3 regions of the Vibrio vulnificus NBRC 15645 genome follow, and region 3 is predicted to be linked to each of the others. Evidence: predicted binding sites of a transcription regulator. Region 3 holds the regulator's gene; each other region holds the start of a gene.

Region 1 (10,960 bases), 890 kb from region 3:
CAAACACCATTAACAAGGCGAAAATCGCGTAGAAGTTCATCGGTACTAAACGTAGATATGCGCCCAATGCGGAATATTCAGTGATGCCATGTGACACCAGAATACCGCCGATAATGGTCATGATGTACGCCCCCCAACTCGAGGCAGGCATCACCACACACATTGGAGCGGCTGTTGAGTCTAGAATATAAGCCAGTTTGGCGCGTGAAACATAAAAGCGGTCTGTTACTGGGCGAGAAATCGCACCCACAGCTAGGCTATTGAAATAGTCGTCTACAAAAATGAATACGCCTAAAAACGCTGCGAGTAATTTCGAGCCTCGCTTACTTTTCACTCGAGTCTGTGCCCATTCAGCAAAAGCACGAGTGCCTCCAGAAAGAGTCAGTAGCGCAGTGGTCATACCCAATAACAACAAGAAACCAACAATACTCATATTCCAAGTATTGATGCCACCATCTTCAATAAAAACAGCTGAAACTTTATCTGTAATATAAGCTGCCGCAGAGCCTACCGAATAATCATTCAGTAACACTGCACCTAGAAGAATACCGACACCAAGCGATACAAGCACTTTACGCGTTAAAATGGCGAGCGTCAGTGCCACTATCGGCGGTAAAAGTGAGATGGGAGATGTAGCAAAATCTATTAAATTCATGATCTTCAAAAACCAAAGTTTGGCTAGAGATCTACTGCAGACAAAGTAAACAGGATGTCCGTTACTTATGTTGAACTAAGCGACAGGGAAGTGAGCACTTCACCCAACCTACAGTAGCGCTCCATAGTTATAAGTTAAATACTATGGCAGTGTTGTTCCTTTCGGATGCAACCCCAGCAAACTGCTTTGATATGCAATTCACTTCGGCAATGGATACCTTTCACTATTATTCATTGGCATCACCCCAATAATAGTTACTCTTTACCATTGCGCCTCTACGTCGATAACAAATTCTTAACTATCTGCCGATTAAAAAAACAACAAATAATCTAATTTATCGCATCAGGTAGCGGCTATTGTACTCATGACGCTCCTCATTGCAACAGATCTGTCTTAAGTTGATTAAATTTGAAAAATCAATATGAGACAGGTTTTCTATTGCCATTTCATTAATCCATGCTCTTTACGTCATGCTACTAATAATAGAAAAAATGAGATCACAAACCACTTTTCATTGAACCATTTTGTTATAAAGCCATCTAATCATTCGTCAAATATTTTTGAGACAGCTTTTTGTTCGTTGAAGGAATTGCTTCTACAACTTTCGTCTGTCTTAGAAATTTTATAATCATTCTTTTTTAATTTTTTTACTTTTAATATTGCTTATATTGTATTGCACGTTAATATTAGCATCGTAAGAATTAATCTAGTTTGTTTAATTTAATTCTCGGTATTATTATTAGACAATCGACTTAGCGAATATATAGGAAAGGTTATGTCTGAACTAACAAAAACTCTGTTGAACATTCGCAGCCTACGTGCGTTTTCTCGTGAACTTACTCTTGAGCAATTAGAAGAAGCTCTAGATAAATTGACAACTGTTGTTGCAGAGCGTCAAGAAGCGGAAGCAAAAGAACGTGCAGCGAAAGCTGAACAAGAAGCGAAACTAGCGGCTATCGCAGAACAAATTGCTAAAGATGGTATCGATGTCGAAGCACTAATCAGCGCACTTGCTGGCGAAACTAAAGTGAAGAGCAAAGGTAAACGTGCTCCTCGCCCAGCAAAATACAAGTACGTTGACACCAATGGTGAAGAAAAAACTTGGACTGGTCAAGGTCGTACACCTTCTGCAATCCAAGCTCAATTAGATGCGGGTAAATCTCTAGAAGATTTCGAAATCTAATACATTTTAGATATCAGTAAAAAGGCTCCTTTCGGAGCCTTTTTATTATCTTTCCCAGTACGCTTCTTCTAAGCTATCTTCGCGTTCAGGTAAGCCACGAGATAGGCGCGGAGAATGTTGTACCAACACTTCATAACTGGCACGGTTAGCATACTTACACACTTGAGAAAAAGATGAGTACGTCAAAAACTCATACACGTGCTTACTTGAGTTTGGCACGTTTTCTTTGTGATATTTGTTTGCCGCCATATCGTGCAGTACCGCTGAAAGTGCAGCATCACCTGCCCCATTGGTATTTTTAATTTTCTCAGGACCGCCCATATACGGTGAAATATGTGAATAGACTTTAATCGGGTTTTCACAAGATGCCTTTTTCGTTGGGCGACTAAATTCATAACGATTGAATTCAGCAATGCAGCCTGGAAGTAACGGTAGAGATGTTTCACGCTTCGCGCTGTCTTCCGTATAACCGGCCATAAATAGACCTAGCGGACCCGCAGTACAAAGTACCATGTCTGCCCAATCCAATGTTTTATCTGAAGCGGCTAAAGGATCGGATTCCCCAGTCAATGCTTCTGCTTCATCTTCATTCATCGCAACTACCGTCACATTGTCACGAATAAATTCTTGCCAGAAAGTTGGATCATCTTGAATCACAAATTTAGTACCAAGCGTCAAAACAACAGGTACATCGTATTTTTTTGCGTACTCGATAGCTTTCATCGTCGCATCAGGCATTGGATCACCTTCTTTACAACGAATCAAATAAGCGGTGAGCACCAAAGCTGAGGCTTTTTTAAAGATCTTTTCCGGAATATTATCTGGATGAAGTTGGTTCATTTGACCTTCACTAATCGCAAAAGTACGTTCACCATCTTCGGTAATCAACGCGAAACAACGACCAATCGCCCCATCGACACCTTGCAGATAATTAAGATCCATACGGCTTGATGTGTTACATAAGTAACGGTATCCGTAACTACCAATCTTAATATCTTGACTCATCACGCCCAATAATGTCGAACGATCATCTGCTAGCACTGAGTAATTGTGCAGCGTATTGCCAATCGTACCGCCAGCGTATTCGTTGGTAATCAGATTTTCTTGCTTTAATTGCTGATATAGCGCTTCTGCCGTCACATCATCAATAACCAGTGAGTGCCCTTTACTCAAACCGTATTTTTCAATCATTTCCGACGTCACTCTCGCTTCGATATCCACCAAAGTTTGATCAATACCGATAATATGAGTACGCGTCATTTTCTTGCTTTCCTGCGCCTGACTCACTAATGGGTCACGTGCATGTACGGGAAAATAGTGTTTTGATTTGCGCTGTCCGGGAAATTTCATAGTGTTTGTCTGAGTACGGGGTTAAAAGAAGTGCGGATTCTAACTCGCACTCCCATAGGCGGCAATAAAGGCAATTATAGCAAACGTTTGCTACGTGCTTTTTATTTTGCGAGGCGCTATTCACCTTCCATAAAGCTTAAATCTGGCAGGCAATCCAAGTTTTCGCTGTAACGTTTTAGATTGAACTCGCCGTCATTTTTCATCACGTCGAAAATCTCAATTGACATTGAACACGCCATCATCGCCACCGCATCTTCACGAGGCGTGCCTGTCATCATTAGGCGCATCAACGTTTCTTTGACCTTGATTGGATTTCCATCTTCAAGTTGATTTTCAATGATCTCGATAAGATCCGCTTCTTGCATAAATTGCATTTCATCAGTCATGATGTTTTCTCATTAGGATTTTTTCCAACTATGCCACATTCCCACTCAGAGCTCGCGCGGAATTTCTTTTCGTTTGTCCTTTTGCTGAAAAAAGCAGCGAAAACGAATTGTGATTGCGATCTCGGATCTGTCACCCGTTTCTGCTTTCTGTTAGAATTCGCCTCCAGTTAATTTTAAGGGTGTTGAGTAATGTCTGATAACAGCCAAAAGAAAGTCATCGTTGGTATGTCTGGCGGTGTTGATTCATCGGTTTCTGCCTATCTTCTAAAACAGCAAGGCTATCAAGTTGAAGGCCTATTTATGAAGAACTGGGAAGAAGATGATGATTCTGAGTATTGTACTGCGGCAGAAGATCTCGCCGACGCTCAGGCTGTTTGTGACAAACTTGGCATTCACCTACATAAGATCAATTTTGCGGCAGAATACTGGGACAATGTATTCGAATATTTCCTTTCCGAATACAAGGCGGGCCGTACCCCTAACCCAGACATCCTTTGTAACAAAGAAATTAAGTTCAAAGCATTTTTAGAGTTTGCTGACGAAGTACTTGATGCCGATTACATCGCGATGGGTCATTATGTCCGTCGTTCTTTCCCTGAAAATGGTGAAAAGCCACAGATGCTGCGTGGTTTAGACGGCAATAAAGATCAGAGCTACTTCCTCTACACGCTAAGTCACGAACAAGTGGCACGTAGCCTCTTCCCTGTTGGTGAGCTGGAAAAGCCTGAAGTTCGTCGCATTGCGGAAGAACAAGGTCTGATTACCGCGAAAAAGAAAGATTCTACCGGTATCTGTTTTATCGGCGAGCGTAAGTTCACCGATTTTCTAAGCCGCTACTTACCGGCTCAACCGGGTAATATTGAGTCACCAGAAGGCGAAGTGCTTGGTCAACACCAGGGTTTGATGTACCACACGCTAGGCCAACGTAAAGGCCTACATATTGGTGGCCGTAAAGGCGGTGGCGGTAACGAAGAACCATGGTTTGTTGCAGAAAAAGACCTTAAGCGCAATGTGTTGATTGCCGTTCAAGGACAAGATCACCCGATGCTGAAGTCCGAAGGCCTGATTGCTTCTCAGCTTCATTGGGTAGAACGTGAGCCAATTCGCGATGTGGTGAAATGCACGGTGAAAACTCGTTACCGTCAACAAGATATTCCTTGTACAATCATCCCTATTGATGACGAAAACATTAAAGTGATTTTCGATGAACCTGAGATCGCAGTGACCCCAGGTCAATCCGCTGTTTTCTACCAAGGTGATGTTTGTCTTGGCGGTGGTATCATCGAGAAACGCATTAAATACACTCAAGCTTAGGAGTCGTTACGTGGCGAATACACTTTATGACCGTACCATTGCTTTTGCTGGCATGTGCCAAGCTGTAGCGTTAGTTCAGCAAATCGCGAGAAACGGACATTGTGATCAAGATGCCTTTGAAACTTCTATTAAAGCAATTTTGAATACCAATCCAGCCAACACACTTGATGTGTTTGGCAATGAGTCACAACTCAAACTGGGTTTAGAATGCTTAGTAAAAGGGATTGATAGTACCCCCACTGGTAGCGAAGTGACTCGCTACCTCATCAGTTTGATGGCGTTAGAGCGCAAACTTATGGGTAGGAATGATGCGATGTCACAGCTTGGCGATCGTATCCAGATGGTACAAAGACAGACGGAACACTATGATCTTTTTGAAGAACAGATGATCAGCAATGTGGCCAGTATTTATCTCGATGTTATCAGCCCTATCGGCCCTCGAATCCAAGTGACAGGTACACCGACGGTATTACAACAAACATCGAATCAACACAAAGTACGTGCGTTACTCCTTTCTGGTATTCGCAGTGCCGTGCTTTGGCGTCAAGTTGGCGGTCGACGCCGCCATCTGATCTTCGGCAGAAAGAAAATGGTTGAGCAGGCGCAGATCCTGCTGGCCAGAATGTAATTCGACCATCATTAGCTCGCGCCAGACGCGAGCTAATTGTTTTGGTCAAAATCACCTTAGCGCAAACGTTTGCGCAATATTCGTGACAATTGCCACAGTTATTGGTATAAAGCTCGCGAAATTTTGAAACCCAATTCAGGAGAACATCATGGAACTGTCAGCATTGACTGCTGTTTCACCAGTAGACGGCCGTTACGGAAGCAAGACAATTGCGTTACGCGAAATTTTCAGTGAATACGGTCTACTAAAGTACCGTACTATCGTTGAAATCCGCTGGCTACAAAAGCTTGCTGCTACTGCTGAAATTGCAGAAGTGCCAGCGTTCAGCGCAGAAGCAAACCATTTCCTCGACGATCTTGCTGCTAACTTCTCTGAAGCAGACGCATTACGCATCAAAGAGATCGAACGTACTACTAACCACGATGTAAAAGCGGTTGAGTACTTCCTAAAAGAGAAAGTCGCTGACGTTCCTGAACTGCACGCAGTAAACGAGTTCTTCCATTTTGCCTGTACTTCTGAAGACATTAATAACACCTCACACGCTTTAATGCTTAAAGAAGCACGTGAGACGGTCATTCTTCCAGAAATTCGTAACCTGATTGACGCAATCAAAGCACTTGCTGTTGAATACCGCGACATCCCTCTTCTATCTCGTACACACGGTCAGCCAGCTTCTCCATCAACAATGGGTAAAGAGATGGCAAACGTGGCGTACCGTATGGAACGTCAATACAAGCAAATCGAAAACGTTGAGATCCTAGCGAAAATCAACGGTGCGGTAGGTAACTACAACGCACACCTCTCTGCTTACCCAGAACTAGATTGGCACAAATTCTCTGAAGAGTTCATCACGGAATCTCTCGGCGTTACTTGGAACCCTTACACCACACAGATCGAACCACACGACTACATCGCTGAGCTATTCGATGCTGTGGCACGTTTCAACACGATTCTGATCGACTTTGACCGTGACGTTTGGGGTTACATCGCACTAGGCCACTTCAAGCAAAAAACCATTGCTGGCGAGATCGGTTCTTCGACAATGCCACACAAAGTTAACCCAATCGACTTTGAAAACTCTGAAGGTAACCTAGGTCTTGCAAACGCAGTGTTTGGTCACCTAGCACAAAAACTGCCAATCTCTCGTTGGCAACGTGACCTAACTGACTCAACGGTTCTCCGTAACCTTGGTGTGGGTGTGGGCTACGCAATCATCGCTTACACGTCGACGCTTAAAGGCATCAGCAAACTTGAAGTCAACCGTGAAGCGCTTCTTGCGGAACTCGATAAGAACTGGGAAGTGCTTGCAGAGCCAGTACAAACCGTTATGCGTCGTTACGGCATCGAGAAGCCATACGAGAAGCTAAAAGAGTTAACTCGTGGTAAGCGTGTAGATGGCGAAGCAATGCGTAACTTCATCGACGGTCTTGAGCTTCCTGCGCACGAGAAAGCACGTCTAAAAGAGATGACGCCAGCAAACTACATCGGTCAAGCAATCGAGCTGACAGACAAGCTGTAAGAGAATCGAGAATCGAGAATCGAGAATCGAGAATCGAGAATCGAGAATCGAGAATCGAGAATCGAGAATCGAGAATCGAGAATCGAGAATCGAATAATTTTAGGGTTGACGTGAAAGCGTCAACCCTTTCTTTTTGAGCGCGAAGAGATAAGGCTCGACTCCTAGAGAGAAGCGTTCCCGAATCTCGGAATGCAGCATTCCTAACTGTTTTATTGCCTCTGGAAAAACAACGTTATCGTCCCTACCTCTACGCCAAACTTCTTAATCTTGGTGAGATTAAACACATGCTTTTCATCTTGGCGATAAAGCCAATCATCAAACGACACCGTCAAGCTTGAACCATCGATTTGCAGTTCAAAATCATAGCGCCATTGCAGTGCATTACCCAGTTCCATTCCCTCAGCGACGCCAATGATGTCGTCAGCTTCACCTTGATAGCGACCATCGGCCAATCGGGTAATCCGCCAAATGCGCTGATCAATCTCACCATCGTCAAAAACAAAATCTTCAACGAGAGTCAGAGTGTTATTTTCAACAGAACCGACAATCTCAACCTCAAAGCGTCTGGTTTGTTTACCACTATAATCTTGCACCATACCCCAAGCTTTCACATTTCCAGAAAAATACTCAAACAGTTCAAATTTTGGGGATGCTTGCTGGAAGTCCTTAAGATCACTCGAACAGCCGACCAAAGCGTTCAATGTCATAACAAGCAAAACGATAAAAACATTATGTTTATTCATCTTATTGATTCCACCCGATTAATTTTGCTCGCAAAGAGGGATATTGAGTTTTTGGCGATAACCAAATCGCGAGGAAAGCATCGTTAAGCTCCTGATCAGCCACATTACCCACCACTTCAGCTTTGTCACTGTCATGTCGATTAATAAGCAAACGCCCTTTTTCTCCATCTGTAATGTAGGTTAGCTTGTCACCTTTTTTGATGTTCGGAAAAATTAGCTCGAGGCTGTCTCTCCACGGTTTTTTCGCTGCGATCCCCATCTTTTGCCACTGCTCTTCCGTGGCACTGAGTAGATCCTCACGTGAAATATCGCGTAAGTATCGAATCTCCAAGGCGAGGGGATGTGGCGTAACATCAGCATTCACCTCGAACTCTCCATTTGGTGTAACCAACTTCGAATCATAGATATCAAAGACGAACCAGCTCAATCGTGCCTCCCCAACGGTCAGCCACTGCTGCCAAGTCTCGATGTCTGCCGCTCCAGTTTGACTATGCGAGCTAGACGAAAAGCCTAGCAAAATACTAAGAAACGTACTCCGAATGACACAACTTGCTTTTCTCATCATGGCGAAGAACCTTAATGATAAAGAGCGTGATGATTGCCCATTCTAAAAACACAATCGATGCCGTTATCAACACGCTGTAACCGTAATCCACCGCATTGAGTTTATAACCTGCGTAGTAACTTAAGCAGCCCCCCAATGCCCCTACCGTTAATACGTAAAACGGCGCAAAACGGAGCAAAATTCTTTTCAGTTGATAAGCGTACCAAGCAAAAACTATCCATAAGCTTAAAAGCCAAACGGGTAAGAAAGTCGAAGTGAACTGAAAAATTGAGAGATATTGATTAAGCGAGTCGACTAGGCAGCCGACCACGGCAATCAAAAGCGTTGGTTTCCAGGTTTTTTGGTCTACTCGGTGCTGATACCCCAATGTCATCAAGGCAAAGCAAAGTGTGACCCATTGCCACTGCTCAGTGCCAATAACCGCCAGAAACCAAACGAGATTGAACCAAGCAGAGGCAAGAATAAGAGCCATGATATTAGGCTCTTTGAAGCGTCATGTGTACGGTACTGATGCTACGAGCTAAGAATCCCCCTTCACAATAACTTAGGTAGTAACGCCACATACGAATGAATCGCTCGTCATACCCTAGTCTTTTTACTTGCTCTTCAGCGTGGTTAAAACGTCGGTGCCATTCTTGCAATGTTTTTGCGTAATCCATGCCAATATCAAACAAATCCCTAATCACTAAATCACTGTATTGGGTCGTGGCTTGAGCCAGTGAAGTCACTGACGGCAAAAATCCACCTGGGAAAATGTACTTTTGAATAAAATCGACGTTGTTACTGTAATATTCGTAACGTTGGTCGGCGATAGTGATCGCTTGTATTGCCATCAAACCACCAGGTTTTAATAACGACTGGCACACTTTGATGTAAGACGGTAAATATTGCTTACCTACCGCTTCTATCATTTCGATAGAAACCAATTTATCAAACTGCCCAGTTAAATCTCGATAATCTTTCTTCAATAACTGAATACGCTCAGTCAAACCTCTTTCTGCAATCTGTTGTTGCGCGTAGTCATATTGCTCATCTGAAATCGTCGTCGTTGTCACCCGGCAGCCATAGTTTTCCGCCATGTATATCGCCATCGCCCCCCAACCAGTGCCGATTTCAATCACCTCATCAGTGGGTTTTAATTGCAATTGCTGACACAATCGATCCATTTTATTTATTTGTGCTTGCTCTAATGACTCACTATCCGAGTGATAAATGGCAGACGAATATAACATTCTCTCATCCAAGAATACTCTGTAGAGGTCATTACCAAGATCATAATGGGCATGAATGTTTTTACGCGAGTTTTCCTGCGTATTTCGATTGCTCCAATGACTGAGTTTGTAAAGCAGTTTGGTGACCCAGCTACTTTGATTTTCTAATCCATCTAATGCATTCAGATTGAGCGCCATTAATTTCATTAACGAAGTTAAATCTGGACTGTCCCACCAACCATCCATATAGGCTTCACCCGCTGCAATACTGCCACCCCGCATTAAACGCGAATAAAATGCCGGGTGTTTGACTTCTATTGTTGCGCTAATGGCCACACCCGGCTTGTGATTGTTGGTACCGACAAAGCGTTCACTACGCTCTTGAGTGTCGCTTTGAAAACTTTCAATGACCGTCAAAGTGCCGATTTCCATATGCTGTAAGCACTTAAATATCAGGTTTCTAGCCGCCTTTTGTGCTGTAGATAATGGAGAGGTCAATGCCATCGAAGAGGTATTTAACATGCAGAATTCTCCCTAAATTTATTATTCTTCACAGTTTAGTTGTTATTCTCAGTCTGGTTGGCTGGAGAGCGGTATTTGGGATGCGAGTAAAATGGTGCGCCTTTTTTCCATAATTTGAACGCATGCCAGTAAATCCCTACCAACACTTTTACTGTTTGAATAGGCGTTACGATCAGTCGTTTTAGCAGATTGTTACTAGAAAATGGCTCTGCGCTCATCGCCATGGTGGCGTCAAACTGTTTATTTTCTTTGTGGCATTCCAAATGAATATGTAACTTTTCACTCAGCGGTTTAAGTCGCCAAATATAAGACTGTTCAATGGGGTTAAAGGGCGAAACGTGAAACGCTTTGGTCTGTTTCCAGCCAAAAGACGAGTCATGTTCATCAGCAGAAATAGCGTAATAATGACGCTCATTCCAAGGAGTGTTACTCACTTCCGCCAGTAAATAGCGCCAGTGTTCTTTCTCATCAAAAACGTAGTAGAAATTAACCGGGCTAAAGTAGAGCCCAAGATAACGTAGGTGGCACACCGCGATGACCCTCCCTCTGACTGACTCTCCGGTGAGCTCTGTAAGTTTCTCTTGCACTGCGCGTTTGAGGCAGCCCTCTCCCACATAGTCACTGCGTTTAAATCGCGCCCAATGCCACCAGCGAGTGCCAAAACCCCACACTTCTTTTTCAAGCTGTGCTAACTCGTCCAAATCGATCGCTGGCATGAACAATTGATAATTCAAACTATGTTCTACTGGGGTGAAGCGGCGGTGCCGAACATTACCCACAAACAAACGACTGCTGATGACCATGCTCACGCCGCCCCTTGGTGAAAAGAGATCGTATCTTTTTTCGCTTGCACAAGGTTGATGCCTCGCACTACATCCAAGGCA
Region 2 (10,960 bases), 280 kb from region 3:
GCCGTGTCGAGATACAAATCCTGCCACTCAAGTAATAACGCAATTTTGGCTTAGCTGCTGATTTCACATTAGGTTCAGTCTATAATTTGGACTGAACCTAACCTCTAGAGATCCCATTTTGCGCAAACCCATTTTGCTTGTTACTTCGCTCATGTTCCTGATGCTTTCTTTTGGCTCTCATGCGGAAAGTACACAGGAGTTAACAGCAAAAGCCAATCAGCAAGATCCCAAGGCACAATATCAGCTCGCGGTTCAACTCGAACAGCACCAAGATGACACGGCTTCTGTCGATGCTTTCTATTGGTACCAACAATCGGCTGAGTTAGGGTACGAGCCTGCCCAGTTTAAACTCGCACAAGCTTTAGAAAGCGGCATAGGGACGCAAGGCAATATTAAAAGCGCCGCAAATTGGTACCTCCACTCGGCACTTCAAGGTAATCAACTTGCCCTTCTGCGTTTGGGCAATCTCTATGAACAGCACGGCAATGAATTTAGCAATCTTGAACTTGCTCAGCAGTGGTTTGGTATCGCGGCAAAAACCAATCCGCAAGCCGATCGTGAATACAATCGCATACTTGAACTTAAATTCAACCAGTTGCGTGCTAAGCAAGTCTCTGCGATATCGCAGCTCGATAACGCTTTGGCGGAACCCATTGACGAGCATTCGCTCACATCAAACCAAACCAATTTCTCGCAAAAAAGCAGTACTTCTGTAGTCAGTGATTGGATCCCTATTGCTCTCTTGCTCACTGTTATTCTTGCAGGCGTTTCTTTGGCGCGCACAATACGAAAACGTCGACTCACTCAGCAAATAGACCGCGACTTAACACTAGAAAAGGAACTGAAAAGTCAGCAGTTCAGTAACAAGCAGTTAAAACGCCAGTTAGAAAAAGTCTTTAACGAGTACAAAAAACTGCAGAATCAACAAAAAAATCATAAGGTAGCGCTGGCTTGCGCGATGTTTGGTTACCTGCCAAGTAACATTCCTGACGAAAAGTCGATCAAAATTCGCTTCCGCCAGCTTTCGAAACTCTACCACCCGGATGCCAGAGGTAGTGAAGAGGAAATGAAGCGTCTAAACGGAGCATTAAAAGTACTATTACAGAATGTTACAAATAAGTAACACAACAATTGTTGATATATCAATCAAAACACGAAACACCCATATAATCTACTCTCGCAATCGATCACGCTCTCAAATTTTATTTACAGACATTTAACACCCATAGAAAAGTTATGGCATAATAGCGCCGCAAAATAACACCTAACCAAGACTCTAGGTGGGGAGAACGAGATGTTTACAATTGAAGGCACCTGCGATTGGTGCAAAAAGCCAAGAATGCTGACTAGACATGACTATCTTGATGGCAAATGCCATCACGCATGTCAAGAATGCAATGACATTGCGAAAATTGATGTGCGCTTGTTTAACATTGGTGAACAACAGATGCGTGATCGTCAAATGTTAAGTTCATAGTGTCAGCTAGCCGCACTTTATCGTAAATAAAAAATCAATAAGCTTGGATAACCACTCTAGGAATGAATCAAGCATCAATGGATGATTTCGATACCCTCTCTTTGCAGAGGGTATTTTTTATCGTCAGTGCCAGCTTCCCCTTCGCTTCTTCTACCCATTTTTCTCCTCAAACAGACAGACCTTCGCATAACCAGAAATATTCAACTATCTTTCTGAAGCATTGTGCAATCGAATACATTTGTGACATCACTCTAATAATGCAACATAAACCACCGTTACATTACTTATAGTGACAAAGATCACTGAAGAGTTTTCGTTCTTGCATAGAATAACCTTCCATGCAATTACAAGGATTCACCATGAAGAGTCGCTTTGAGAACGCGCTGGCAAGCGCACCAGAATCACTTTCACGCCATCTAGCGCCTATCATTTTGGCTGCTGACTTTGATGCTTCCCTTTCAACAGTTCAGTTTGATGAGTTACTCAAGCAAACAGGGATGACCGATAACCAACTGCGCGTTGCGCTGCTTCCCTTTGCTGCCGCCTACTCTTACGCGCCCATCTCTGAGTTTTATGTTGGCGCGATCGTTCGTGGCCTATCTGGTACTCTTTATTTTGGCGCTAATATGGAGTTTGATGGAGTCCAACTTGGACAAACAGTTCATGCTGAACAATCGGCGATCAGCCATGCATGGATGAAAGGCGAGCAAGGTCTTTCAGACATCACCATTAATTTCAGCCCTTGTGGCCACTGCCGTCAATTCATGAATGAATTATCCAGTGCCAAAGAGCTTAAGATTCAATTGCCAGAGCGCGAAGAAAAGAAACTACACGACTATCTGCCAGATTCATTTGGCCCTTCAGATTTGGGCATCGAATCCGCATTAATGAGCCAAGTCCATCATGGTTTCACCACTGAAGATGATGATGCCTTAATGCAACGTGCGGTTGAAGCGATGAACCGCAGTCATGCACCTTATACACACAACTTGAGTGGCGTGGCATTGCAAACGGAAAGTGGACGCGTTTATCTGGGTGCATACGCCGAAAACGCCGCTTTCAACCCAAGCCTTCCACCACTGCAAGTGGCTTTGATTCAACTGCTGCTGGCGGGTGAGACATTTGCAAGTATTCAGGCTGCAGCTCTGGTTGAAAACCATAAAGGTAAAATTAGCCACTTAGCATGCACTCAGTCAACACTGGAAGCCTTAAACCCCGACATTCCAGTGAGTTATCTCAGCCTATAGTGATATCTCGTCAGCCCTACTTTACGTAGGGCTTTCTTTAAAACCGCAAAGCAAACGTTTGCTTTGTGGGTTAAATTGAGTATGATCGGCGGCAATTTTATTCTCTCTGATTACTTTTAAAGGAAGCACTATGTTCGGTACCGCGACTCGCGAAAGCGCCACACGCGTATTACTTTTAGGCTCTGGTGAACTCGGTAAAGAGGTGGCAATCGAATGCCAACGTCTTGGTCTGGAAGTGATTGCCTGTGATCGTTACCCTGATGCACCCGCGATGCAAGTAGCACACCGCAGTTATGTTTTCGACATGTTAGATGCAAGCGAGCTAGAGAAAGTTATCGCTGCAGAACAACCTGCGTTTGTGGTTCCGGAGATCGAGGCCATCGCAACAGACAAGTTGGTAGAACTTGAGGAACAAGGCTTAAACGTGGTTCCTAGTGCAAAAGCAACCAAACTTACGATGAACCGTGAAGGGATTCGTCGTTTAGCTGCAGAAGAGCTTGGCCTCACTACCTCACCCTATCGCTTTGCAGATAACTATCAGCAATTTGTCGAAGCCGTTGAAGCGGTGTCGATTCCTTGCGTTGTAAAACCCGTGATGAGTTCTTCTGGCAAAGGACAAAGCGTGATTAAATCTCCAGCCGACATTGAGAAAGCATGGCAATACGCTCAAGAAGGCGGTCGCACAGGCGCTGGACGAGTGATTGTTGAAGGCTTTATCGACTTCGATTATGAGATCACTCTTCTTACCGTCCGCGCGGTTGATGGCGTGCATTTCTGTGCACCAATTGGCCATCGACAAGAAGATGGAGATTATCGTGAATCGTGGCAACCACAAAAAATGTCTGAAAATGCTATCAAAGCCGCAGAATACACCGCAGAGCAGGTCGTCAATGCATTAGGCGGCTACGGTCTTTTCGGTGTAGAACTTTTCGTCAAAGGTGACAAGGTGATCTTCAACGAAGTCTCCCCTCGCCCGCACGATACTGGGCTAGTAACGCTCATCTCTCAAGAAATGTCTGAATTTGCTCTCCACGTTCGCGCATTTACTGGCATGCCAGTCAACAAGATTACCCAATACGGCCCTTGCGCGTCAGCGGTGATTTTAGGCAATGGTCAGTCAGAGAACATTCGCTTTGACGGGATGTCTGACGCTCTTGAACAACCGCAAACCCAGTTGCGTCTTTTTGGCAAACCCGATATTAATGGTCGTCGTCGTTTAGGCGTGGTGTTGACACGTCGTTCTAGCACTGAAAAAGCAGTGGATGCGGCAATAGAAAGTGCCAAGAAAATCAAAGTGATTTACTGAATATCGTTTTTCGATTAAGCAAATTAAAAAGGGTAGCTCACGCTACCCTTTGTTATTTATTGCTTTCAATAACGTAGACTTCTTCGCTAAAGCGACTTAAGCCTTGTTTTGCAATTTTGGGATGATGTTCATCCGCAATGTCTTGATGCAAACGTGTCACACGCATGCCCGCAAATAAGTGTTCTATCTCTTTTTGAGTCACCGAAAACGGAGGGCCGGACATCTCTTGCTGAGGGTAATCTAAACTCACCAGTAAAATACGCCCGCCAGGATTTAATAGACCACGAATGCGTTGTACATACTCCACTCGCATCTCTTCTGGCAACGCGATCAGTGCAGCACGGTCGTATATCAAATCTGCTTTACTGAGCGGAGCGGTGAAAAAATCCCCCGCGTAAATAGCCAACTCATCAAACTGATAGAGCTCATGTTGGCCGGAAATCGGAATCACCGTCGGAGTGTAGAAGTGCTCTGCAAAAAATGACCGCACAGCAATCAAACTAAGTTCAGCGCCTTCAACGTGATCATGTTTTGTGGCTAACCACGCAAGATCTTCTGTTTTGCCACAAAGTGGAACCAAAACCGTTTCTTCTCGCTTCGGGGCCAATACAGACCAAAAACGGGTCAACAATGGGTTAACGTCTTCCAAATGGAAGCCAATCTGATTGCTGGCCCATTTGTTGTGCCAAAATTCTGCATCTCTCATCGTGATTTGTATCTTTCTTTTGAACTGACCTGCGCCATAGCCTAACCAATAATTAACATTGAAAACAGTGAAAAGTGGTTTTCGTTCATATTTCGTTAATCCCAGAAATGTAGAGTGTATGACTGAAATCGGAGGATTATGCAGTGTGTGACACTGCGCACATAAGAGAAACATATACACTTATCTTGATTGTTTCCTGACAGTGCGCCCCCATAACTTAAGTAACTTGACTGTGTTTTAGACCTTTTAACTCCCCCGTTTACTAAAACAACGCAAGTTAAGGAGAGTGAATGAGCTTATTTCTTCGTACTACCGCATTGATGCTTTTGGTACTAAGCCGTGCACCTGCGTTTGCAGCCATTCCCACCGCGCCATCGAACCAAGAAAAACAGCGCGAAACCAGCCAAAATGAAGTGTGCTCAAAACTGTTTAAACACAGCTTGAGCGGTTTATACGGCATTCAATCCACTGATACGCGACCACTTCAACCCTACACTGATTTCGACGTGCTTTATAGCAAAGCACATCAAGCGCAATTTGAGCTCGAGACCATCGTAAAGAGCACGGCGCTGTTGACGGATACTCAGCCCTATTTTGCTGGTGTGAAGTCACAACAACGTGCAAAACAAAAAATTGCCTTGGAACTTAATCATCAACCAGAGCGTATTACTGACCTCGCTAGGGCAACCATTGTGGCCGATGACGTGGCTAGCCTTGTTAGTGCCTACGAGGCTTTAGAGCGAGAAACACGCATCGTAAAGGTGAAAAACCGCTTTAAGAGCCCAGGTGAGTCTGGATATCGCGACCTCAACCTGTTGGTGCAACTACCAAAGACTAACTTAGTTGCAGAAGTCCAATTGCACCTAAAAGCCATTGCAGATGTGAAAAGTGGCCCTGAACACGATTTATATCAGCAAATTCAAATGATGGAGAGACAAGCGGCAAGTGAAACGCGTTCACTGAATGATGTCGAGTTGGCGACCATTAAACGACTAAGAAGCCACTCGAAAGATCTTTACCAACAAGCGTGGCAACCTTATTTAACCACACACTTGGAAGCGGCTTAAGCGCTTAAGCAAATAAGCGAGTGAGATACCGCAGATAAACGAAGACCACGCAATGCGTGGTCTTTCAGTGTTCAGATTCAATTACTTTTTAAGATTTTCTACGCGAGCTTTTAGCTTCTGGCCCGGTCTGAAAGTGACAACGCGTCGTGCAGTAATTGGAATGTCTTCACCGGTTTTTGGATTACGACCAGGTCTTTCGTTCTTATCACGTAAGTCAAAGTTACCAAAACCTGATAGCTTTACCTGCTCGCCATTTTCTAGTGCCTTGCGAATTTCTTCAAAAAACACTTCAACCGTGTCCTTGGCGTCCCGTTTACTAAATCCTAGTGTTTCAAACAGGTTCTCTGCCAAATCGGCTTTTGTGAGCGCCATAAAACTTTCCTCAAAGCTAAGTTATACCTTGCTACACAGTGGGTAGCGCCAAAGCAATTTGCCCTACCAATCAACAACATATCGGGCTTACAACGGAAAGTGTATGCCAAGCTTCTGATTTACGCCAACTTTTTATTTGATCTAAATCGCGCATTGAAATCAAAAAAACAGCGCTAGAGTGTCAATTTTTGAAGCAATTCAACAAAAAATGTAATAAAGCAAACACTTATAAAGACTAAACAACTAAACTTAAGTCAAATTACGAAATTTTTATCTATTTGATATTTTCGTTAGCTATCGCATGTTTTTTCACCACTCTGACAAAACCTTCCTTTTTATCAGTAAGTTGCAACCGCAATAACATGCACATAAATAGGATAACACCCTAGCAATTTGTTTCAAAAATAGCAGTATTTCATTCGTGCAGTTGCACTTGATTCACATCATCGATACAGATAACGCCAAGCGCCGTTAAGTGACTGAGCACCTGTGCGTTGTTTTCTGGAAACACTGCGCGAGTTGACGCCAAATTTAGAATCACCTTAAAACCTGCGGCAACAAGCTGTTCAATGGATTTCTTCACGCAAAAGTCCAGTGCCAACCCACCGACAAGCACAGTATCTATTCCATGGGTACGAAGGAACTCAATTCCCCCTGTCGATAGCGTATCGGCTTGGTCATGATAAAATGCCCCGTATGGGTGAGCATCGGGATCGATACCTTTATTCATTTGGAAATCGTACTCTCGAATAGCCGGTAACCCCGGTAACAATTCGACACCCTGCGTACCGACAATACAATGCGGATTCCATTTAATATCCACTTCCGGAAGACCAACCGGCTCTAACATGTTTGCAGGCGTTTCAGCTTCCCACGCAGCTCCCGGAGGATGCATATCGCGCGACACTAACTTTAACTTTGTTTTTGTGTGATTCTGCTTTAACGCTTCAACAATTTCTAACGCACCGGAGACAGGAAGCTCATTCGGGCATAACTCACTAAACCCTTGTTGCGGATCCACATCTAACGACGCGGTGCGATTTTTAAAGATATCTACCATGTTTAACTCCCTTTAACGCAAGCAAGTTTGAAAATAGGTTACGTGCTTATGCGCTAAGCTATAAACTTGAGCGGGCTTGCCTCCTTTCCCCTTATTGGTCGAGGCAATTTTATTCGCGCTAACGATCACACCAGTATCGATCAAGCGTCGCTTGATCGTCATGCGGTTCACATCCACACCAAACTTGGCGTAGGCATGAATGATGTCAGAAACGAGAAACTCTTTTTCGAGTGCAAACAAAACCACCGAAGTGTATTCGATCGCGGCACGTAATTTGGTCCATGCGAGGCGAATTAAATCAGCATGGTCAAAGGCCAGCGCCACTTTACCTTGCAGTACCGACTCAAGCGCGAACCAAGCCAATTGCTGATCGCACAAACCACAGTTTTGAATTTGTTCGATATTGGTTTGATTAAGTAATGCATAGTGAGCGATGGTCACGCTCCAACCATGGGGATCGCGCTTTGGATTACCATCCACCATCGGCTCACTGATGTAGTGAGGATAGGTATGAATTTTTTGTCGGCAGATACGACGTCGCGCAGAGTCAAAATCAGCGTCGGCGGGTTGTCCTCCCTCTTGGGATAAATCGTGTTCAAACACAAATCCTCCCGGAATAGACCACATGCCATGCTGCGGTCGCTCAGGATTGGTGCGCTTAATCAGCAGAACTTCCAACCCTTTCTCACCTAGCTTCAAGCAAATCATGTCAATCGTAACAATCATACGCTAACTCTTAAATATCAAACTGGCACTACAATACTGAGACGCTCCTATAGGGTCAATAGGAAAGTACACTTTTGTTCCTAACTTTGTTTTATACCTAGTCAATCGATTCCCGTTGTACTTTACCCACCCAAGAAGATAATCAAATTAGCTGACACTAGCCTCGCCGAGCAATGAGACGTTAGTAACAAAAATTGACAAACTATACTCTCTCATTTAGAGTTCAGCACATTAATGAACAAAATGTTCTTAACCTAAATAGGGTGAAAACAGATACATGTGCGCGCCACTTTTTCAACCAGCCATTATTCAAAGTGTTCTTGATTTAGATGTCTATAAAATCAATATGATGCAAGCCGCGTATCGATTTTATCCTCAAACGCAAGTGCGCTACGAACTGATCGTTCGCTCGGATGACAACTTGTCTGATTTAGTGGAAGAGGTTCGTGAGGAAATCGACCACCTCGCAGAACTTCGCTTTGATGCTGCCCAACTGGCTTACTTGGCAGAGAAAGCACCCTATTTAACGGCTGAGTTTCTCTCCTATTTAGAAACCTTCCGCTTCCACCCTCAGCAACAAGTCTCTGTTGGTATTTTCCGCACCGCACAGGGCGATTGCCAACTCAGAGTCACCATAAACGGTATTTGGCACGAAACCATTCTCTATGAAACCTTAGTGATGAGTATTATCTCAGAGCTGCGCAATCGTCGTTATTGGGCACAAATACCCCAGTCTCAACTGCGCAAGGTATTAGAGGACAAACTGGACTTTTTAGATTCGGAACTTAAACGCCGTAATATTACTCATTTCCGCTTCTCTGAGATGGGGACACGACGCCGATTTAGCTTTGCTGCGCAAAAAATGATGCTTGACGTATTACGTGCACGAGTACCAGAGCTGCTCTTAGGCACCAGTAATTATCACCTTGCTCAAGAGTTCAATTTAACGCCAATTGGCACGGTCGCACATGAATGGACCATGGCGCATCAAGCGCTTGTTGCTGTTCAACACTCTCAACGTGTCGCATTAGACAAATGGCTTGAAGCGTTTGATGGCAGCCTTGGTATCGCTTTAACCGACACCATCGGTATTGATGCGTTTCTTCGCGATTTTGACCGAGACAAAGCCACTGCCTATGCAGGCGTCAGACACGATTCCGGCAATCCATTTGTTTGGGGAGATAAAATCATCGCCCACTACGAAAGTCTCGGCATCGACCCAACCACTAAATCCTTGATTTTTACCGATGGACTGGATTTTGCGCGTGCGCTTGATATTTGCGAGTATTTCGCCGGACGCGCACAGATAAGTTTTGGCATTGGCACTTTCCTCGCCAATGATATGGGCAATTGGACCAATGACAAAGGCACCCGTTACCAACCGATATCAATGGTGGTCAAGATGGCAGAATGTAATGGCTCCCCGGTGGCAAAAATCAGCGACGAGCCAGAGAAAGCTATGTGTGAAGACATCTTCTTCTTGATGAACCTCAAGCAACGCTTTGGCTTAGAAGTGGATCTCGATAAAGCGATCGAGACGCTAAAGCAGATGAAACGTCAGCAGAAAAAGCGCATTCAAAGCGTCGCTTAAAACAAGTTTGCCCCGTCCTCTCATTGCACCTTTCGTAGCGATTGACGACAGACATAAAAAAACCTGCCAGTTGGCAGGTTTTTTGTCTTCTATGTTTAAGATTAGTCGCGCAGTGACGCGCCAAACTTCTCAGACACATGTGTAACGATGGCATCTACCGCGCCTGCGATATCTGCATCTTCCAACGTGCGCTCGTTAGACTGTAGAGTCAAAGCGATTGCAAGGCTCTTCTTGCCTTCCTCAACGCCTTTGCCTACGTAAACGTCAAACAGTTTTGCCGCTTTAAGGAACTCACCGCCCACTTCTAGACACGCATTGACGATGTCACCAGAAGCAACCGCTTCATCGACAACAACCGCGATATCACGACGGTTTGCAGGGAACTTAGACAATGCCACCGCTTCAGGGATCACTTTGCGATTGATTGCAGACCATTCGATCTCAAACACAATAGTGCGACCATTAAGACCGAACTTGCGCTCTAGTTCTGGGTGAACGGTACCAATTACACCAATTTCTTTACCATCAACAACGATCGCCGCTGACTGACCTGGGTGAAGTGCTGGATGTTTTGCTGCAACGAAGCTGTATGCTTTGTCGTTTGCAGAAAGCTCAAGAATCGCTTCCACATCACCTTTAAGATCGAAGAAATCAACCGTGTTGGTATCGATGTTCCAATGTTCTTCACTGCGAGTACCCGCGATAACACCGGCCAGCATTGGCTCTTGGCGCATGCCGTTTTCAGCCGTGTCACATGGGATGAAACGCAGGCCGTATTCGAATAGACGAACACGTGGTTGCTGACGCTTCTGGTTGTGAACCACTGTGTTTAGCAAACCTTGAATCAAGCCAAGACGCATTGCTGACATTTCTGCAGAAATTGGGTTTGGCAGGATCAGCGCATCAACACCTGGAACAACCAATTTCTGTTGTTCAGGCTCAACAAAGCTGTAAGTGATCGCTTCGTGGTAACCACGGTCAACAAGCAAGTCGCGAACACGTTTAAGAGGAATGTTCGCCTCTTGGTGATCGTGCATTTTCAGTGCGGCGGTTGGGTTTTGGTTTGGAATGTTGTCGTAACCGTAAATACGGCCAACTTCTTCCACCAAATCCTGCTCAATCGCGATGTCGAAACGCCATGTTGGCGCCACGGCAACCCAACCTTCTGCGGTCGTTTCTACCGTCATACCCAGACGCTCTAGGATCTCAACCACGTCGCTGTCTGCAATGTGATGGCCTAGAAGGTTGTCCAGTTTCGTGCGACGCAGTGCCACTTTGTTTGGCTTAGGCAGTTCTGCTTCAGACTCTACAGCAACAACAGGTGCTACTTCACCGCCACAGATTTCAACAAGAAGCTGAGTTGCACGCTCCATTGCGTTCACTTGCAGTGCGTAATCCACACCACGTT
Region 3 (10,960 bases):
AATCAGCAGGAATCACGTCATCTCTTTATCCGTGAAGCGAAGAAGCTGTGTCAAAAAGAGTTTAAGCGTTGGTTTATACTCGCGGCAGAGGTGAATCCACTGATGCGTTATTTCAAAGAGCGTGAATTGCCGATCCCAACGCTATATTTGATGGGAGAGCGTGATTATATGTTTATTAAACCCGTCAAAGAGATGGTTGCTGCTCACACCCAGAGTGAGTTGCTAGAGATAAAAAACTGTGGCCATGTGTGCAATGTGGAAAAGCCCGACGAGTTTAACCAGCATTCGATCGATTTTATCCAACGCCAAATCTAATAAAACATGAGGAAGGCTAGTGCCTTCCTCTGTCAATTGCGCTCATTACTCAAGTACTTGCCCACAATGCCAGCAAGCTCCAAATTGACCTTCTATTTCTTCTCCGCACTGTGGGCATAGCCAATTTTGATGCGCTACTTGCTGCTCACGATAGCTGGCTAATATCGCTTTAGCAAAATCGACTTTCTCAGGTTCCAATAGCCAAATGTATGGATTGGTATCCTCAGTTGCTGGTAACTCACCTCTCAAGCCAAATAAACCCTCACCTCGAACCTCACATTGTACCGCTTCATTCATCAGTAATTGGCACACGATATGCGCTTCTATAGGCGTGTTGGCGGTGAATATCTTCATAAGTGAATTCCTTTTATGAAGAGAGTTGAGGTCTAAATTTACTCATGATCCATTTTACAGCGATAGGAAACACACCCAATAACGCAAATGAGGCTAATACTGTCGGTGAAAGTATCCCCGACAACGAGTTGATGTCGGCCAATTGTGTCCCCGCATTTAGGTAGACAGCCGTACCAGGTAGCATGCCTATCTGGCTAGTAAGATAGTAACGACCAATGGAAATTGGTGTTAAACCCATTAGCAAGTTAATCAGGAAAAATGGGAAGACAGGGATCAAGCGTAATGAAAATAGATAAAAGGCGCCATCCTTTTCAACGCCTTGGTTGATCGCGCTAAGTTTGTCTCCAAAACGTGCCTGCACCCAATCTTTTAGCAGGTAGCGACTACTCAAAAATGCGATGGTTGCCCCAATGGTGCTGGCAAACGAGACAAGCAGTAGGCTATACCAAAAACCAAACAGAGCAGCGCCTAATAGCGTGACGACGGTAGCTCCAGGAACTGAAAAGGCGGTAAGACCAACGTAAATGACAAAATAGCTTATTGAAGAAAACAGAAAGTTTTCTTCAATAAAACTGTTCAGGGCAAGTTGTTGTGCTTTAGCGTTGTCGAGTGTGAGGTATTGACTAAAATTAACCGCCAATAAAATAATGGTCGCGATAAGCAAGATTCCGAATACGAGTTTTTTGTTCATTCAATTTTTCTCCAGATAGCTTGGTTATCAGACCTGATTGAGACAGAAAATCTTTCAAACGATATAAAAAAACCACATCATTTTGATGTGGTTTTAATCTATAAGAAATAATAAACGTGCTTGCCTACAAAGACAATTTATTCACTAATTCGTCTCGACGTTGCTGAGGAATCACACTCCAGTGCGTACCATTGATGGCTCCCTCTAACGCCCAAAGCAGCTCTAAGCTCACGGCACCACTGTGGGTGTTTTTAATCGCTTCGTACGCACGAACCGCGCCTTGAGATTCCAACTGCTCGACTGTTTCAATTCCCGCCTTTTTAAGCATTCGTTCGGTGGCTAAACGCAGGTTAGGTAGGTCTTTTAATCGTTCAGGTTTTGCTGTTGCTTGCTGTTGTTTATCATTATTAGCACTGGCCAATGCACGTTTGGCTAAAGCGAGTAGTGCATTTTGGTCTTGCCATAGCGCGTCTGAAATCGCGTAGTACTTAGTGACAACAGGAAACCCACGCTTAGTATAAACGTATGGTTTGAGCCCTTGCTTTTCAAAAAGTAATGTTGATTTTTGATCTGCGCGAATATGAAGCTGGTCTTTCACCACAAGTGCGAACATGGTCTCATCTGCAAAAAGGCCGAATCCGCCAAACATTGAGCGAGATTTTATCGCACCAAGTTGCTCAAAAAGCTTCATTGAATCTTTGAGTATCGGTTTATCCATGATGTGTTATCTCGGTGTAATTACTATTACGCCACCAAATCAGGTCCGAGAGATTAGCAAACCAATGCAAATACAATGTCATTAATGGGTAAACTTGTTGTTATGCATTTTTGCCATCGGTAACCCCGCTACCTACCAAAAAACGTCTGGTTTAGGCCGGAGGCTTTGCGTCCCACTTTTTCAAATGGTTTGCCCTGTGCGTGACACTAGAAGGATACGATTTCTATTGGAGTAACATCACATTTTCAAATAAAAAATGTGACATTGGTTCAAATAATAGTTGCAGTTAAGTGAATGAATACTCGATTTTAAGAACTTAACAGAATTTGACTTAACAAATCACTTACTAAGAATGAAAAAAAAGCATCCAGATTTGGATGCTTTAGAATATTAGTCTTAACTAATTGATTTTTTTAACGGTATCACGAACCACTAACTCGGGATGCATTTCAAACACGCGTTTGTCATGCTCTTTGTCCTTAATACGTTCGAGAAGGATCTCAAATGCATTTTTACCAACACGGCGTTTTGGCTGGTGGATGGTTGTTAGCGGTGGTGAGAAGTATTCCGCCAACTCAATATTATCGTAGCCGATCACAGAGATGTCTTCAGGAATGCGAAGGCCTAACTGTTGAAGGCGGCTCATCAAACCCAGTGCCATGGTGTCGTTGAAGCAGAAGACCGCCGTTGGGCGATCTTGCCACGACGCGATCTTGTCAGCAGCCATCACAGCCGTATCACATTCAAAGTTTCCTTCAAGGATCCACTCGTTGTTAACGGTAATATTGGCTTCCTTCATCGCGCGTTTAAAGCCTTGGATGCGCTCTTGGCACGCGGCTTTTTCAAAGTGACCACTTAAACACGCAATTTTTGTATGACCATTTTCAATCAAGTACTTAGTGGCCAAGTAGCCACCTTCCTCTGAGTTATCGATAATTTTATCGGCTTGTGAGCTGATTGGACCCCAGTCCATAATCACTTTAGGAATATCTGCATGCTTATCAAGCATTTCGCGTAGTTCTTCAGTGAGGTCTGAACACATCACCAAAATGCCATCTACGCGTTTTTCCGCAAGCATACGAATGTAATCACGTTGCTTCTCGTAGATACCGCCGGTATTACAAAGAATTAGCGTATAACCTTGGCGGTAACAGTAGCTTTCTACGCCATCAATCACTTCAGAAAAGAACAAATTGGTAGATTGAGTGACCAGCATACCAATAGTACGAGTTGTGTTGCACTTTAGGCTACGCGCTACTGCGCTAGGCGCGTAGTTGAGCTCGTCAACCGCTTTCATGACTTTTTCTTGAGTGGCTTCTGCAACAAAACGCGTTTTGTTGATTACGTGCGACACTGTGGTCGTGGATACTCCAGCGAGACGCGCGACATCTTTAATTGTGGCCATAGGTATTGTCCTGTCTAAGGTTGCATTTTGAATCTACGATTCTTTGTTGCAACACAGTTTGCTACCTTTCTCCGAATTCGCTTTGTAAGGAAGACACACTAGAAAAGCAGCAGCTTAGCTTTAAATAAACACAAAAACCGCTGTATTTCAGCGGTTTGCATTAAAATCATATTTTATCGATTGCGGTCTCAATTCTAGACCGAGACGGCAAGAGTGGCAACCTACTCAAACAGCGAATTGTGTATCCGTGTTCACACTTTAGTGGTTAAAGTGTAACCGAGTGTTTGCTCTATTGATAAGGGCGTAATTATTATCCAACTAAATAGTCGCTGTCCAGCATACAAAACGCAACAAGTAGTTTTATTGCGCTGTTATAGAAGCCAAACTCATCATATTGTGCTGCTCGTTGAGAGAAGGTAGGTAACCAAGAGAGCAACATTTCTTGAATAAATGTGTTTTGCTCGATGAAAGCATCTTCCATGTGGCGATCTTGTTCAAACTCATTTGAGCGAATGATGAGGTTGCCAAGAAAGTCGAGCATGATCGCTAAGTGATCGGCCGGTTCATTCAGTTGTTGATTGACCTGCACACCATGTTTTTTTAGCCAAGCATCCATTTTTTGTGCCGGCTCGCCATTGAGTAGGCCATCTTTTGTAAGGTAAATTGATGCGTATGGAAGTGCGCCATGTTTTGCGGTTTTCAAAAATAGGTCACAAAAATCTGCCGCTAATTCCAATTGCGCATCTTGACGGTCAACAAGACGATTGAGTGCGTCGACAAAGGCGTTAACGGATGGTCGCAGAGCATCGTTTTCAGCCAATCCCGTTAAAAACGCTCTAATTTCCATGCTTTGATATTTATCGAGTTCTTCCTGAGTCAGTTCTTTGGCAAATAAGCTGGAAAGCCACCAATATATTTCCGCACGTTTTTCATTAAAGGCTTTTATCTCTTGCATCATTTATCGCTCCTAAATCAATCTCCTATAAGTGTAACCAAAAAAAATGAATAACAATAACGCCTATTGTTAAGAAAAATATAAATATATTTGAGCTTGTTAATGGTCTGATATTAAGCTTGTTTTGAATCAATAAAAATCAAGATACTTGCATTTCAAACGAAGTATGACTAGAAATGTTACTAGTTATGAATAGAATGTCTGCCCGTGTAGACAGAAATGACATGAAGTGGTGTAAATGAGCTATCACGTATTAGTCGTAGAAGATGATGTAGTGACTCGCAGTAAACTTGCGGGTTATTTTCAAAAAGAAGGTTACACAGTAAGTGAAGCGGAAAGTGGTGCCGAGATGCGTCATATTTTGCAAAATAGCTGCGTTGATTTGGTGATGTTAGACATTAATTTACCAGGTGAAGACGGCTTGATGCTGACCCGTGAACTACGCAGCCAATCGGACATTGGCATTATTTTGGTAACCGGACGCACGGATAGCATAGATAAAATTGTTGGTTTGGAGATGGGGGCAGACGACTACGTCACCAAACCATTTGAGTTACGTGAACTGCTGGTTCGAGTGAAAAACTTGTTGTGGCGGATTTCGCTTGCGCGCAGTGGTGGTTCAAAACATCAAGACGCGGAAAACGAAGACCATATTGTCCGTTTTGGCGACTGGACCTTCGATATTCATCGTCGAGCGTTGAGCCACAATGGTGAGCCAGTGAAGTTGACCAAGGCAGAATATGAGCTGCTGGTGGCGCTTTCGTCTTACCCAAATCAGGTATTAAGCCGTGAACGCATTCTCAACATGATTAGCCATCGTGTTGACGCGCCAAACGACAGAACGATTGATGTTTTGATTCGTCGCATGAGAGCAAAAATGGAGTTTGATCCTAAAAACCCACAAATTTTTGTGACCGTACACGGTGAAGGCTACATGTTTGCAGGCGACTAGGCGTGGCTTAGAAAGCCAAAATTAACAAACAAAAAAAGAGCTGATTAAGCTCTTTTTTTGTTTCTGCAGATCATGATTCATCATTTTGATGCGCGATTCTCTGCCATGATTTGTTCGTCAGTAAGGAGCAAATCTCGCATGCCTTGCCATAGCTGGCCGAGGGTTTCATACCAGTAGCGCTCTGTTTGCTCAAGGTAGATGGCTTTAGGGGCATATCTATCCCAAGCTTGAGAGATGTTCTTTTGCGCAAGGTAGTTTGTTGGCGCGGGTAACGGCGTTATGCCAGCGTCATGAAACTCTTTCATTGCACGTGCCATGTGACTGGCAGAAGTGACCAAAACCAGCTGTTTTTGACGCACAAATGCCGCTGCTTGTCGCGCTTCTTCCCAAGTATCTTTGGCATCTTCAAGAAGAATAATGTCTGATTTCGCGACACCCAGAGCCAAAGCCACGTTTGCCATCATGCGAGCATGGCTGGTTTCTGAGCCGCCCGCATAGCCAGACAGAATCAACTTTGAGCCCGGATACATCTTTAAAATACGAATTCCTTCCGTCAAACGCATCAACGAAGCACGGCTTAACTCAGACGTAGGGGGGATTTGATCATCCACCACATGGCCATTGCCCAATACCATGACGTAATCGACGGTTTGTACTTCGGGTAGAAATACAGAGTATTGCCTTTCTAATGGCATTAATAACTTGCTGGCAACGGGTTGGAAAGAAACCAAGAATATCCCCAAAAAGGAGAATAATATGATGAAACACCCCGTTTTTTGTCTGGTACTAAACATAATCAGCATCAGACCAGCTAAGCCTATTAAAAGTAGTGCTGGCAAAGGCATTAACAGTGCCGAGAGCACTTTTTTCAGCTCAAACATACAGAAATAGTCCGAAAAAACATCACTTGATAATAAAAATAAGAGAATGCCTCTTTATATCTGCTTTCCTTATGACAGAATAGCAGCACGATTAGATATGATAACTCAAGCTGCTGTGAACCAAGACCGTAATTTCGACGATATTGCCCACAAATTTGCAAAAAATATTTACGGGTCAGACAAAGGCGAGATTCGCCAAGTGATTGTTTGGGAAGATCTTCAACAATTGTTAGCCACCTTTGACGAGGCCAAACAGTCGCTAACCGTATTAGATGCGGGGGGCGGGTTGGCACAAATGTCACAAAAGCTTGCCAAACTCGGACATCACATTGCCTTATGTGATCTATCTTCTGAAATGCTGCAATTAGCAGAGCAGGATATTGCAAAAAATGGCTTGCTTGAGCAGTATCGGCTGATCCATTCTCCGGTGCAGAAGATTGGTGAGCACCTAGCAGAGCCAGTTGATGTGGTGATGTTTCATGCCGTGATGGAATGGTTGGCGGATCCAAAATCCGCTTTGGAAACGGTATTGGAACAAGTCGCACCGGGTGGCGCCGCGTCGATTATGTTCTACAACCACCATGGCTTGGTTTATAAGAATGTGGTTTGTGGCAATATCCCACATATTCTTGAGGGTATGCCTCATCGCAAACGCTTTAAGCTGCAACCGCAAAAAGGCCTAGAACCTCAATCTGTTTATCAGTGGATTGAAGACGCAGGCTTTGACATTTATGGAAAATCCGGTATTCGCTGTTTCAGTGACTATATAGGGAACAGACAGAATATGGGTGATTACCAGTACGAGGATGTGCTCGAGTTGGAACGACGTCTGTGTCGCCAAGAGCCTTACCTCTCGCTGGGCCGATACATTCATGTGTGGGCTAAGAAGAAAGATAAACAGGAATAACAATGAGTGAGACAACTCTCAATGCTGCAGAGCAACCAATCGATGAATTGGTTAGTTGGGTTAAGCAGCACGATTTCTCATTGAACCTGACCACCGAGCGATTGGCGTTTCTCATCGCCATCGCTGTATTAAGTAACGAAAGGTTTGATGAAGAGTTGGGTGAAGGTGAGCTGCATGATGCGTTTACTATCGTCACTCGACTGTTTGAAGAAACGGGTGAAGCCTCAGCGTTTCGCGCCAACAACGCCATCAATGAGTTGGTTAAGCAGCGCCTGATCAGCCGCTTTACCAGCGAAATGACGGAAGGTGCCAGCATCTACCGTCTTTCGCCGCTGGCGATCGGCATTACCGACTACTATGTCCGTCATCGAGAATTCTCCAAGCTTAGATTATCGATTCAGCTCTCCATGGTGGCTGGCGAAATGGCGAAAGCCATTGAAGCTGCCAAGCAAGGCGGGACGGCAGGGCATTGGAAGAAAAATGTCTATGCGGTGCTGAAATATTCAGTGGGTGAGATTTTTGATCAAATCGATCTCAACCAACGCGTGATGGATGAGCAACAACAATCGGTTAAGCAGCAAATTGCCGATCTGCTGAACAAAGATTGGCGTGAAGCGATCAACAACTGTGAGTCATTGCTTTCAGAAACCTCGAACACGCTCAAAGAGCTGCAAGATACGCTGCAAGCAGCCGGGGATGAGCTGCAAACTCAGATCTTGGATATTCAAGAGTTGGTCTATGGGGATGAAGAGCTCGAATTTATCGAAGAAACGCTGTTTGGGTTGCAGATGAAGCTCGATCGCATCACCAGTTGGGGTCAACAAGCCATCGATCTGTGGATCGGTTACGACCGCCATGTTCACAAATTTATCCGTACCGCGATTGATATGGATAAAAACCGAATCTTCAGTACTCGTCTACGCCAATCGGTCAAAGATTACTTCGACATGCCATGGTATCTCACTTACGCAGATGCGGAGCGTTTGAGCGATTTGCGTGATGAAGCTTTAGTGCTTCGTGACGACGAAGTGACCGGGCAAGTGCCACTTGAAGTGGAGTATGAAGAGTTTCAACAAGTCAATGATGAGCTTGCCGAGCGTATCGGTGAGATGTTGCGTCTCCATAAAGACAACGGCAAGCCGATCGATCTCGGCATTGTGCTGAAAGATTATCTCGCGCAGCACCCTCGCACTCATCATTTCGATTTAGCTCGTATCGTTATCGACCAAGCGGTGCGCATGGGTTATTCCGAATCGGATTACCAAGCGATTCAGCCAGATTGGCAGGCAATTAACGACTACGGCGCAAAGGTACAAGCAAATGTCATCGACCGATATTAATGAATACATGCCAGAAAATCTGGCCAAAGCGATTTGCAACCCGCTGTTTCCAGCATTGGATAGCATGCTGCGCGCAGGGCGTCACATCTCGAGTGAAGATTTAGATAACCATGCACTGCTGTCGGATTACGAAGTAGAGCTGTCGGCTTTTTACCAACGTTACAACACGGAGTTGGTGAAAGCGCCAGAAGGTTTCTTTTACCTTCGTCCGCGTTCAACCTCATTGATTGCCCGTAGTGTGCTCTCTGAGCTGGACATGTTGGTGGGTAAGGTGCTCTGTTTCCTTTACTTGAGCCCAGAGCGTTTGGCACATGAAGGTATCTTTACCAATCAAGAGTTATATGAAGAGCTGATCGCACTGACCGATGAAAAGAAACTGATGAAGTTGGTGACCAACCGTGCATCGGGGTCGGATCTCGATCGTGAAAAGTTGTTCGAAAAAGTACGAACCTCATTAAGACGTTTACGCCGTTTAGGCATGATCATCAATGTGGGAGACAGCGGCAAATTCAGCATCAGTGAAGCGGTGTTCCGTTTTGGTGCGGATGTGCGCGCTGGAGATGATATTCGCGAAGCACAATTGCGTTTGATCCGCGATGGTGAAGCGGTGGTTCACATTCAAGAGCCGACTCAGGCAAGCCTACTGGCTGACGAAGAAGAACAGAATTATAACGAGCAAGCTGAATTAGAAGGTGAAGCATGATTGAAAGAGGTAAATATCAATCGCTGACCATGGTCAACTGGAACGGCTTTTTCGCTCGTACCTTTGATATTGATGGATTGGTCACCACCCTGTCAGGTGGCAATGGTGCAGGTAAATCAACCACGATGGCGGCGTTCATTACCGCGTTGATTCCAGACCAAAGTTTGCTGCATTTCCGTAACACAACCGAAGCGGGCAGCAGCCAAGCCTCTCGCGATAAAGGTTTGTACGGTAAGTTACAACCGGGTGCCTGTTACGCGGCATTGGATGTCGTGAACTCACGCAATCAACGCCTACTGTTTGCGGTGAAGCTACAGCAAGTGGCGGGCCGTGACAAAAAAGTGGACATCAAGCCGTTTGTGATTCAAGGCTTGCCAAGTCATGTGAAGCCAACGGATGTGCTGATTGAATCGGTCTCGGCCACTCAGGCGCGCGTTCGTCAAATCAACGAAGTGAAAGAGAGCGTTGCTCAGTACGAGGGCGTTCAGTTTAAGAGCTTCGCTTCGATTGTTGATTACCATGCACAGATGTTTGAGTTTGGCGTTATTCCGAAAAAATTACGCAACTCAAGCGACCGTTCGAAGTTCTACCGTCTGATTGAGGCTTCATTGTATGGCGGGATCTCGAGTGCGATTACTCGCTCGCTGCGTGATTACCTGTTGCCACAAAATGGTGGGGTGAAGAAAGCGTTCCAAGATATGGAATCGGCGCTGCGTGAAAACCGTATGACGCTAGAAGCGATCAAAACGACGCAAGCCGACCGCGATCTTTTCAAGCATTTGATCACGGAATCCACCAACTATGTGGCGGCAGACTATATGCGTCACGCCAATGAACGTCACAAGAAATTAGAGCAAAGTTTGTCACTACGCTCTGAACTCTTTAGCTCGCGCGCGACACTGATCGAGCAAAACCGCTTACTGAACCAAGTTCAGCAAGAATTGGAAATGCTGGTTGAATCAGAATCGGCATTGGAGCAAGACTATCAAGGTGCTTCTGACCACTTGCAGTTGGTGCAAAATGCTTTGCGTCAGCAAGAGAAAATCGAGCGTTACCAAGAAGATCTTGAAGAGCTGAATGAGCGTCTTGAAGAGCAATCCATGGTCGTGGAAGAAGCGCAAGAGCGCGTCTTAATGGCCGAAGAACAGTCTACTGTTGCAGAAAACGAAGTAGATAGCCTGAAAACGCAGTTGGCCGATTACCAACAAGCGTTGGATGTGCAGCAAACTCGCGCGCTGCAATATCAACAGGCAGTTCAAGCGCTAGAAAAAGCGAAAGTGCTTTTGTCTGACAGCACGTTAACCGCTGAATCAGCGCAAGCTTTGGTGGCGCAGTTAACCCAAAGTGAAGCGGAACAGACTCAATCCTTGTTGGCGCTTAAGCACAAACTGGATATGTCCTCCGCGGCTGCGCAGCAGTTTGAAAATGCGCTGAAATTGGTACACAGCATTGCCGGTCAAGTGGAACGTGCCGAAGCCTCTCGCCATGCCAAAGCGGCCATTCAACAAGCGCGCTCCGCTCTGCAAGTGGTGCAAAACGAAAATCAATGGCGTGCGCAGCATCGTGATTTAGAACGTAGCTTGAATCAGCAAAACCAAGCGCAAGCTTTGGTCGTGGAATACCAAAAAGCACACCAAGTCACGCTTGATGATGAAGTGATGTTCGAGCAAGAGCGTGAACGTCATCATGCTCAACTGGATTCTCTTGAGGTTGCGTTGGAAGAGAATCGCGAGTTGCGT

The links. Region 3 encodes PurR, which represses purine synthesis genes. Its sites were predicted from a motif close to TNANGNAAACGTTTNCNTNA; they were not measured.
Region 1: the regulator PurR is predicted to act here: its motif matches at 3,264-3,283, upstream of AOT11_RS00995 (inosine/guanosine kinase).
Region 2: the regulator PurR is predicted to act here: its motif matches at 2,771-2,790, upstream of purT (formate-dependent phosphoribosylglycinamide formyltransferase).

Annotation. Positions count from the first base shown of each region.
Region 1 covers NZ_CP012881.1:235,041-246,000, forward strand. The annotation lists gene tet(35) (tetracycline efflux Na+/H+ antiporter family transporter Tet(35)) at 1-655, opposite strand, end outside; lysine riboswitch at 762-941, opposite strand; gene AOT11_RS00990 (H-NS histone family protein) at 1,431-1,838, shown strand; gene AOT11_RS00995 (inosine/guanosine kinase) at 1,884-3,188, opposite strand; gene AOT11_RS01000 (hypothetical protein) at 3,305-3,574, opposite strand; gene mnmA (tRNA 2-thiouridine(34) synthase MnmA) at 3,764-4,888, shown strand; gene hflD (high frequency lysogenization protein HflD) at 4,899-5,516, shown strand; gene purB (adenylosuccinate lyase) at 5,665-7,035, shown strand; gene AOT11_RS01020 (DUF3833 domain-containing protein) at 7,245-7,778, opposite strand; gene AOT11_RS01025 (chalcone isomerase family protein) at 7,780-8,343, opposite strand; gene AOT11_RS01030 (DUF2878 domain-containing protein) at 8,300-8,815, opposite strand; gene AOT11_RS01035 (SAM-dependent methyltransferase) at 8,820-10,076, opposite strand; gene AOT11_RS01040 (DUF1365 domain-containing protein) at 10,112-10,879, opposite strand; gene AOT11_RS01045 (NAD(P)/FAD-dependent oxidoreductase) at 10,882-10,960, opposite strand, start outside.
Region 2 covers NZ_CP012881.1:2,890,509-2,901,468, reverse strand. The annotation lists gene AOT11_RS13330 (YiaD family glycine zipper/OmpA-like lipoprotein) at 1-35, shown strand, start outside; gene AOT11_RS13325 (J domain-containing protein) at 119-1,123, shown strand; gene AOT11_RS13320 (hypothetical protein) at 1,295-1,477, shown strand; gene cdd (cytidine deaminase) at 1,837-2,724, shown strand; gene purT (formate-dependent phosphoribosylglycinamide formyltransferase) at 2,855-4,030, shown strand; gene AOT11_RS13305 (thiopurine S-methyltransferase) at 4,083-4,736, opposite strand; gene AOT11_RS13300 (nucleotidyltransferase family protein) at 5,027-5,803, shown strand; gene ihfA (integration host factor subunit alpha) at 5,885-6,175, opposite strand; gene AOT11_RS13290 (cysteine hydrolase family protein) at 6,591-7,235, opposite strand; gene AOT11_RS13285 (NUDIX hydrolase) at 7,248-7,961, opposite strand; gene pncB (nicotinate phosphoribosyltransferase) at 8,239-9,552, shown strand; gene pheT (phenylalanine--tRNA ligase subunit beta) at 9,654-10,960, opposite strand, start outside.
Region 3 covers NZ_CP012881.1:2,611,389-2,622,348, forward strand. The annotation lists gene AOT11_RS12100 (alpha/beta fold hydrolase) at 1-315, shown strand, start outside; gene AOT11_RS12105 (putative signal transducing protein) at 361-669, opposite strand; gene AOT11_RS12110 (TVP38/TMEM64 family protein) at 683-1,360, opposite strand; gene AOT11_RS12115 (TfoX/Sxy family DNA transformation protein) at 1,485-2,078, opposite strand; cyclic di-GMP riboswitch class I at 2,194-2,282, opposite strand; gene purR (HTH-type transcriptional repressor PurR) at 2,479-3,483, opposite strand; gene torD (molecular chaperone TorD) at 3,794-4,441, opposite strand; gene torR (two-component system response regulator TorR) at 4,677-5,390, shown strand; gene elyC (envelope biogenesis factor ElyC) at 5,471-6,271, opposite strand; gene cmoM (tRNA uridine 5-oxyacetic acid(34) methyltransferase CmoM) at 6,369-7,178, shown strand; gene mukF (chromosome partition protein MukF) at 7,181-8,518, shown strand; gene mukE (chromosome partition protein MukE) at 8,499-9,221, shown strand; gene mukB (chromosome partition protein MukB) at 9,218-10,960, shown strand, end outside.